2 regions of the Bradyrhizobium sp. 153 genome follow, and region 2 is predicted to be linked to the other one. Evidence: riboswitches for the same ligand, from Rfam matches in the RefSeq annotation. Region 2 holds a riboswitch; the other holds the start of a gene.
What was found. Region 2 has a riboswitch for S-adenosylmethionine ahead of IVA91_RS11045 (O-succinylhomoserine sulfhydrylase). Riboswitches for the same ligand answer to the same signal wherever they lie in the genome.
Positions count from the first base shown of each region.

Region 1: it holds a riboswitch for S-adenosylmethionine, as region 2 does, so the genes downstream of both, IVA91_RS26440 (homoserine O-acetyltransferase) here and IVA91_RS11045 (O-succinylhomoserine sulfhydrylase) in region 2, are expected to answer to the same signal.

Region 1 is NZ_JADPKH010000103.1:53,655-58,033, forward strand. Features, by position in the region: gene IVA91_RS26425 (prephenate/arogenate dehydrogenase family protein) at 1-7, opposite strand, end outside; gene hisC (histidinol-phosphate transaminase) at 4-1,101, opposite strand; gene IVA91_RS26435 (chorismate mutase) at 1,135-1,983, opposite strand; SAM riboswitch at 2,189-2,268, shown strand; gene IVA91_RS26440 (homoserine O-acetyltransferase) at 2,359-3,561, shown strand; gene metW (methionine biosynthesis protein MetW) at 3,563-4,225, shown strand.
Region 2 is NZ_JADPKH010000037.1:272,317-276,695, forward strand. Features, by position in the region: gene IVA91_RS11035 (SGNH/GDSL hydrolase family protein) at 1-16, shown strand, start outside; gene IVA91_RS11040 (SGNH/GDSL hydrolase family protein) at 29-1,012, shown strand; gene IVA91_RS11045 (O-succinylhomoserine sulfhydrylase) at 1,183-2,370, opposite strand; SAM riboswitch at 2,444-2,523, opposite strand; gene IVA91_RS11050 (2'-deoxycytidine 5'-triphosphate deaminase) at 2,634-3,740, shown strand; gene IVA91_RS11055 (PAS domain S-box protein) at 3,921-4,334, shown strand.

The DNA of each region.
Region 1 (4,379 bases), on a different contig from region 2:
CGCTCATTTGCCGCCCATGAAGTCGCGCAAGGCCTCAACCACGAGGCGGTTGGCCTCCTCGGTGCCGATGGTCATGCGCAGCGCATGCGGCAGGCCGTAATTCTTCAGCGCGCGCAACACCAGGCCCCGCTTGGTGAGGAAGGCGTCGGCATCATCCGCGGTCTGGCCCTTGTCGGTCGGGAAGTGGATCAGCACGAAATTGGCGACGCTCGGCGTCACCTTCAGCCCGAGCTTGCCGATCTCCTCGGTCAGCCGGTTGCGCCAGGTCTCGGTGAACTGCTTCGACATCGCCTGGTGCGCGGTGTCCTCGATCGCGGCGACCGCGGCATACATCGCCGGCGTCGACACGTTGAAGGGACCGCGGATGCGGTTGACTGCGTCGATGATGTGCTCGGGGCCGAACATCCAGCCGATGCGCAGCGCCGCAAGTCCGTGGATCTTGGAGAAGGTGTGCGTCACCACCGTGTTCTCGGTGGTGGCGACGAGCTCGATTCCCATCTCGTAATCGTTGCGCGAGACGTAGTCGCAATAGGCGGCGTCCAGCACCAGCAGCACCTGCGACGGCAGTCCGGCGCGCAGGCGCTTGACCTCGTCGAACGGCAGATAGGTGCCGGTCGGGTTGTTGGGATTGGCGAGCCAGACCAGCTTTGTCCGCGGTGTCACGGCGTTGAGGATGGCGTCGACGTCGGCGGTGAAGTTGGTTTCGGGCGCCACCACGTTCTTGGCCCCGTTCGCCATCGTCGCGATCGGGTAGACCAGGAAGCCGTGGGTGGTCGAGATCGCCTCGTCGCCCTGGCTGAGATAAGTGTGCGCGAGCAGATTGAGGATCTCATCGGAGCCGGCGCCGCAGATGATGCGGTTGGGGTCGAGACCGAAGCTGCGGCCGATCGCTTCGCGCAGCACGCGCGAGGTGCCTTCCGGATAATCCTCCAGATGATCCGCCACTCGCTTGAACGCCTCGATCGCCTTCGGCGAGGGCCCGAACGGCGTCTCGTTGGCCGAGAGCTTGAACACCTTGCGGCCCGGCTCCGGCACCGGGCTCTTGCCGGGCGTGTAGGGCGCAATATCGAGAATGCCGGGATTCGGCACGGGGCGGGACATCTTCAACTCCGGATTGGCGGGACGGCTCGCGACTTACGATTTCGGCCCTGTCGGGGGCACCGTATAGCGCGTTGCGTGGCTGCCGACGAGGGCCGTGGAGCGCACCGAGGCCCCTGCCTCGATCAGGGCAGCCCTGATCTTGTCGATGCTGGTCGCGCTCGTGACCGAAACCAGCAGGGCGGCGCCGTCGAAGGCAGTATCGGGCACCGCCACGATTTCGGCAAGCGGCGACAGGGCGCGCGCGACCTCGGCGTTCCAGCCGGAGACGCGCACGCTGAAGGTCTCGACCTCAGTCACCAGCGCGCTGTCGGCGACGCGCGAGATCGCGAACACCGGCAGTGCAGCCGGATGGTCGGCGCGCTCGACGAACGGCATCCGCGCGATGATCTTGGGCGCGCCGTCGGCTTCCAGCTCCAGCCACCACGGCGTGCGGCTCGAGGTCGCCGAGACCAGCGCCAGGTCGCCCTTGGATTTCGCCACCGCCTCGACTGCGGCCTGCGCGCTGAAATGCGCGACGTAGGGCACGGTGAAGCCGAAGTGGAAGCGCGCGGAATCGCGCATCGCCGGCTCGCTCACCGAGATGTCGGCATGCACGGAGAACGGCGCCTGCACATAGGTGAAGGTCGAGATGATGACGCGCCAGATGCTCTCGACCGTGTCGAGCGGCAGGATGCCGCGATGACGCTGGACGAGGTCGCGCATCATGGCGGCCTCGCGCGCCGGCCGGAATGCGGAGCCGACCTCTTGGGTCTGCTTCACCTGGATCAGGCGGTGGATGATGTCGCCGCGCTGCATCAGGAGGCGATGCATGCCCTCGTCGATCGCGTCGATCTCCTTGCGCAATTCCTGAAGCGATGGCGGCGCGGGCGGACGTTGGGACATGACTGACAACGGCTGTTCAGAGGCGTTCCAATGCGGATCGGTCAGTGCCGTCACCGCTGCGGTCGATGTCCTGATTAGGCAGGATAGGCCGCGAAAGCAAAGAGAAATGCGAGGAGAAGCTGGGCCTTTTCAGGCGACGTATCAGGGACGAATTGGGTTAATCCGGACCGCGGCTTGACGAAGACCGCTCCAGACAGTAAGTTTTTGCCTGTTCCGTGGTCATTTGAGCCGGCCGGCTTGCAGCCACGTTAAAAAACTCGCTAAACAGGCCGGGGACGCTTCCGATCCCGGCCGAACCTATCGTTCAGGCCGGGTTTTTCATGGCCTGATGTCACTGCGGTCGTAAGTCTGATCGCAAACGAGGTCGATGCTCAGATGGGTAGCGTCAAGTCGATTCCGAGTCCCGCGATCAGCGCCGACGATCGATCGCACGAGGTAGATCATCCGAGTTCGCAGGTTATGCATTTCGGCGCCGATCAGCCGCTGCGGCTCGATTGCGGCATCGATCTCTCCCCGTTCCAGATCGCCTACCAGACCTATGGCGAGCTGAACGCCGATCGCTCCAACGCCATTCTGGTTTGCCATGCGCTGACCGGCGACCAGCATGTCGCCAACGTGCATCCGGTCACCGGCAAGCCCGGCTGGTGGGAGACGCTGGTCGGCCCCGGCCGTCCGCTTGATCCTCAACACTACTTCATCATCTGCTCCAACGTGATCGGCGGCTGCATGGGCTCGACCGGGCCGGCTTCGATCAATCCCGCGACGGGCAAGGTCTGGGGTCTCGATTTCCCCGTCATCACCATTCCCGACATGGTACGCGCGCAGGCGATGCTGATCGACCGGCTCGGCATCGACACGCTGTTCGCGGTGGTGGGCGGCTCGATGGGAGGCATGCAGGTGCTGCAATGGACCGCGGCCTATCCTGCCCGCGTGTACTCCGCGCTGGCGATCGCGTGCTCGACGCGGCACTCGGCGCAGAACATCGCCTTCCACGAGCTCGGCCGCCAGGCCGTGATGGCCGATCCCGATTGGCGCAATGGCGGCTATGCCGACCATGGTATCCACCCGCATCGCGGCCTCGCGGTGGCACGGATGGCGGCGCACATCACCTATCTCTCAGACGCTGCGCTGCACCGGAAATTCGGCCGCCGCATGCAGGACCGTGAGCTGCCGACCTTTTCGTTCGACGCCGACTTTCAGGTCGAGTCCTATTTGCGCTATCAGGGCTCGTCCTTCGTCGAGCGCTTCGATGCCAATTCCTATCTCTATCTGACGCGCGCGATGGATTATTTCGACATCGCCGCCGATCATGGTGGCGTGCTGGCAAAGGCGTTCGTGGGCATCAAGACCCGCTTCTGCGTGGTCTCCTTCACCAGCGACTGGCTGTTCCCGACATCGGAATCGCGCGCGCTGGTGCACGCGCTGAATGCATCAAGCGCTCGGGTGTCGTTCGCCGAAATCGAGACCGATCGCGGCCACGACGCCTTCCTGCTCGACGTCCCCGAATTCTTCGACATCTCGCGGGCCTTCCTGCAATCCGCGGGCAAGGCCCGCGGTCTCAACGGCAAAGGTGGCTAAGATGTCGGTACAGGAGGTGCTGCCGCTGAACGGCGTTGCGACGGGGCCGTCCGGTCAGTTTCGCGCCGATCATCTGCTCGTTGCCGAGATGGTCAAGCCGGGCTCGAAGGTGCTCGACGTCGGCTGCGGCGAGGGCGATCTGCTCCAGCTGCTGGAAACGCGTGGGATCGACGGCCGCGGCATCGAGCTGTCGCGCGAGGGCGTCAACCGCTGCGTCGCCAAGGGGCTCGCGGTGGTGCAGGGCGATGCCGATACCGACCTCGTCAACTATCCCGACGACGCCTTCGATTACGTGATCCTGTCGCAGACGCTGCAGGCGACGCGGCAGCCGCAGGTGGTGCTGGAGAACCTGCTGCGCATCGGCCGCCGCGCCATCGTGTCGTTTCCGAATTTCGGCTTCTGGAAGATGCGGCTCCAGCTCCTGATCGGCGGTCACATGCCGCGTACGGAGAATCTGCCGGCAACCTGGTACGACACCGCCAACATCCACTTCTGCACCATCAAGGATTTTGTCGAGCTCTGCGACCAGATCAACGTCAAGATGGAGCGCTCGGTCGCGCTCGACCTCTACGGCCGCCCGGTGCCGCTGAACCTGCCATGGTGGGTGTGGAACATGTTCGGCGAGCAGGGCGTGTTTCTGCTGAGCAGGGGCGGGGGCAAATAGTTTCTCGTCATTCGAGATTTGGGCGAGCCCCATCAACGCGCTCAACTGTCATCGCCCGGCTTGCCGCCTTCGCCAAGGCTTCGGCGGGCCGAGCACTCCTGTGGGCCTCGGCGTAGCCTTGGCGGAGCCGGGACCGGGGCGATCCGGTGCGCCG
Region 2 (4,379 bases):
CCAGCAGCAAAATTGAGGTCTAGCGTTAATGAGTTCTCTCCGCCCTTTTTGCCTGACGTCATGGCTGGCGCCCGCGGCGGCGGCGCTGCTGCTGCTGATGCCCGCTTCGCAGCCGCGCGCGCAGACGCAAGCCGCTCAGGCGACGCCCGCGCAGCCGGCTGATTCCGCTACCGCACCGCCCTCCCAGACCACCGTCGCCGCGACGTCCCCCGAGCAGCGCGGCGTCACGGCGCGCGCCATCGACAAGGTGAAGGAAGTCGCAAAGTCCGCCGGCGACATCTTCAGCCGCGTGCCCTGCCTGCCGCCGAAGGGCGGCTCGAAGGCGATGGGCTCGCTGCCGCGTGTCGCAAGCAAGCTCGTCGCCGGCCAGCCCGTCGTCATCGTCGCGTTCGGCTCGTCGTCCACCGCAGGATTCGGTGCGAGCTCGCCGGAGTTCAATTATCCGAACCGTCTCGCCGCACAGCTGCGCCGGCACTATCCGACCGCTGACATCACCGTCATCAATGCCGGCGTCGGTGGCGAGGATGCGCCCGAGATGATGAAGCGCCTCCAGACGCAGGTCATCGACGTGCATCCGGATCTCGTGATCTGGCAGGTCGGCACCAACGCCGTGCTGCGCAATCTCGATCCCGCCGATACCGCAAAACTGGTCGAGGACGGCATCAGCCGCATCCAGGCCGCCGGTGGCGCCGACATCGTGCTGGTCGATCCGCAATATTCGCCGGCGGTCAACCAGCGCGCCGAGAGCGCCGGCAAGATGGTGAAGCTGCTCGGCAAGGTCGCCGAGCTCCGTCACGTTGGCATCTTCCCGCGCTTCGAGGTGATGCGCGACTGGCACGAGAAGCAGGCGATCCCGGTCGAGAGTTTCGTTATCGCCGACGGCCTGCACATGAACGATTGGGGCTACGCATGCTTCGCCCAACTCCTCGCCGATGACATCATCCGCTCCGTCGGCCAGATCAAGCTCGGTGTGAACGTGCCCGCGGATGTGCGCACGTATCGGCCGATGTAGGTTGCTTCACCCTCCCCTGGGAGGGGGAGGGTCGATCGCGCACAGGCGAGCGGGGTGGGTGATCTCTCCGCTCGGGCGTTGGATGCGGAAAGACCGTCACCCCACCCCGTCTCACATTTCGTTGCGCTCCATGTGAGCCGACCCTCCCCCTCCAGGGGAGGGTAAGAAGATCACGCCTTCTCCAGCGCCGCGGTCAGATCCTCGATCAGATCTTCCGCATGCTCGAGCCCGGCGGAGAAGCGGATGAAGCCTTCGCTGATGCCGAGCGCGGCGCGGTCTTCGGGCTTCAGACGCTGATGCGTCGTAGTGGCCGGATGCGTGACGAGGCTCTTGGCGTCGCCGAGATTGTTGGAGATCTTCGCCAGCTTCAACTCATTGAGCACGCGAAACGCCGCCTGCTTGCCGCCCTTCAACTCGAAGCCGACCAGCGTCGAGCCGCCACGCATCTGCTTCTTCACCAGCGCGGCCTGAGGATGATCGGCGCGGCCGGGATAGACCAGCCGCGAGATCTTGGGATGGCTCGCCAGCACCTCGGCAATGCGCGCTGCGGTGTCGGTCTGCGCGCGCACGCGCACGCCCAGCGTTTCCAGGCCCTTGAGCAGGACCCAGGCGTTGAACGGCGAGATCGACGGGCCGGTCTGGCGCATGAAATTGTGGATGTGCTCGGCGATGAAGGCTTCCGAGGACAGGATGATGCCGCCGAGACACCGCCCCTGGCCGTCGATATGCTTGGTCGCGGAATAGACCACGACGTCGGCCCCGAGCGCGAGCGGGCTCTGCCAGATCGGGGTTGCGAACACGTTGTCGACCACCAGTCGCGCGCCGCCCTTGTGCGCGATCTCGGCGATCGAGGGAATGTCGAGCACATCTAACGTCGGATTGGTCGGGCTCTCCAGGAAGAACGTCTTGGTGTTCGGCTTGAGAGCGCGCTGCCATTGGTCGAGGTCGAGGCCGTCGACCAGCGTGGTCTCGATGCCGTAGCGCGGCAGCAGATCCTGCACCACATAGAGGCACGAGCCGAACAGCGCGCGCGACGCCACCACATGATCGCCCGCCTTCAGGGGCGCCAGGATCGCAGTCGTCACCGCGGCCATGCCGGTGGCCGCCGAGCGAGCGGCTTCGGCGCCTTCGAGCTCGATCATGCGGCGCTCGAACATCGCGATGGTCGGATTGGAATAGCGCGAATAGATGAAGCCGGGGTCCTCGCCCTTGAACCGCGCCTCGCACTCCTCGGCGCTGTTGTAGACGTACCCTTGCGTCAGGAACAGCGCCTCCGACGTCTCGCCATATTGCGAGCGCAGGGTGCCGGAATGGACCAGGCGGGTTTCGGGACGGTAAGTGGCAGGCGACTTCGACATAGGACCTCCGACATGACCATTCGAGCAAAAATGGTCACAAAAAAACCGGCCTGGATATCTCCATGGGCCGGGATCACAGAGGTCCCCGGCCTGTTTAGCGACTTATTTAACGTGGCTGCAAGCCGGCCGGCTCAAATCACCACGGGATAAGTGATGCTCATATTCCGCAATGCCCTTTCCGTCAAGGCGTCCATCGGATAGCCGTAAAAGGCTAGTATTTCCCGTATCTCGGGATGCGTTTGCCCCTTGCTGAGGACCCCCGGTTGACGTTCACGGTCGCTGCCGACGCCAATGGTATCCTGCCTGACCGCATGATTGCGGCGATGGCAGAGGCGGGGCTGATCCTGCCCGCCTACGACTTCGTCGAAAGCCAGATCCAGCCGGCGAGCCTCGATCTGCGCCTCGGCGACATCGCCTATCGCGTCCGCGCCAGCTTCCTGCCCGGTCCCGGCGCCACCGTCGCCGAGCGCATCGACGAATTGAAGCTGCACGAGTTCAGCCTTGCCGACGGCGCGGTGCTCGAGACCAACTGCGTCTACATCGTGCCGCTGCTGGAGAGCCTCGCGCTGCCGCCGGAGATCGTCGCGGCCGCGAATCCCAAGAGCTCGACCGGCCGGCTCGACGTCTTCACCCGCGTGATCGCCGACGGGACCCGCCGCTTCGACATGATCGGCGCCGGTTATCACGGCCCGCTCTATGCCGAGATCAGCCCGAAGACGTTTCCGGTGCTGGTGCGCGAGGGCTCGCGCCTGTCCCAGGTACGCTTCCGCACCGGTGACGCCATCCTCAATGCCGACGAGCTCGATGGCTTGCATGCGACCGAGCGCCTCGTCGACATCGACGATGCCGATCTGTCCGGCGGCGTCGCTGTCTCGGTTGACCTCTCCGGCGAGAAGGCCAACGGCTTCGTCGGTTACCGCGCCAAGCGCCACACCGGCGTCGTCGACGTCGACCGCCGCTCCGGCTATGCGGTGGAAGATTTTTGGGAGCCGATGTCGGCCCGTCCCGACGGCAGCCTGATCCTCGATCCCGGCGAGTTCTACATCCTGGCCTCGAAAGAGGCCGTGCAGGTCCCGCCCGATTACGCCGCGGAGATGGTGCCGTTCGATCCCTTGGTCGGCGAATTCCGCGTGCATTATGCCGGTTTCTTCGATCCCGGCTTCGGCTATGCCGGTGCCGGCGGGCAAGGCGCGCGCGCCGTGCTGGAGGTGCGCTCGCGCGAGGTGCCCTTCATCCTCGAGCATGGCCAGATCGTCGGCCGCCTCGTCTACGAGAAGATGCTGGCGCGTCCCGATGCGATGTACGGCCAGCGCATCGGCTCGAACTACCAGGCGCAGGGGCTGAAGCTGAGCAAGCATTTCCGGGTCTAGCGCTAGCCCCACGCTCCGCTGTCATGCCCGGCTTGGCCGGGGCATCCAGTACTCTGCGGCGATAGTTCGTTGCAAGAAACTTCCGCAGCGGAGTACTGGATCGCCCGATCAAGTCGGGCGATGACACCGAGTATGTGTCAGGATGCGAGCCGAAGTCCGGGCTACATGCGAGGTGGTGTCATGACCAATCCATCCCAACTCGACGCGAGAATCATCGACGACGTCGCGGACGCGCTGATCTATTCGGATCGCTCCGGCACGATCATGCGCTGGAATCGGGCATCGGCCGCCTTGTTCGGTTTCTCCGCCGGGGAGGCGCTCGGCCAGAACCTCGATCTGATCATTCCCGAGCATCTGCGCGCCGCGCACTGGAAAGGCTTCGAGGCTGCGCTGGCCAGCGGCACGATGAAGCTCGCGGGCAAGCCGACGCTGACACGCGCGCTGCACAAGAGCGGGCGCAAGCTCTACATTGAGATGACCTTCGCGCTGGTACGGGATGCCGGCGGAGCCGTGCTCGGATCGGTCGCGATGGCGCGCGACGTGACGGAGCGCATCGAGCGCGAACGCGCGGCCAAGGCTGCGCAAAATTCGTGATGCGGAATTGACGGGCCGTCGTGCAGGGCGGTCTGCATGCGTGCC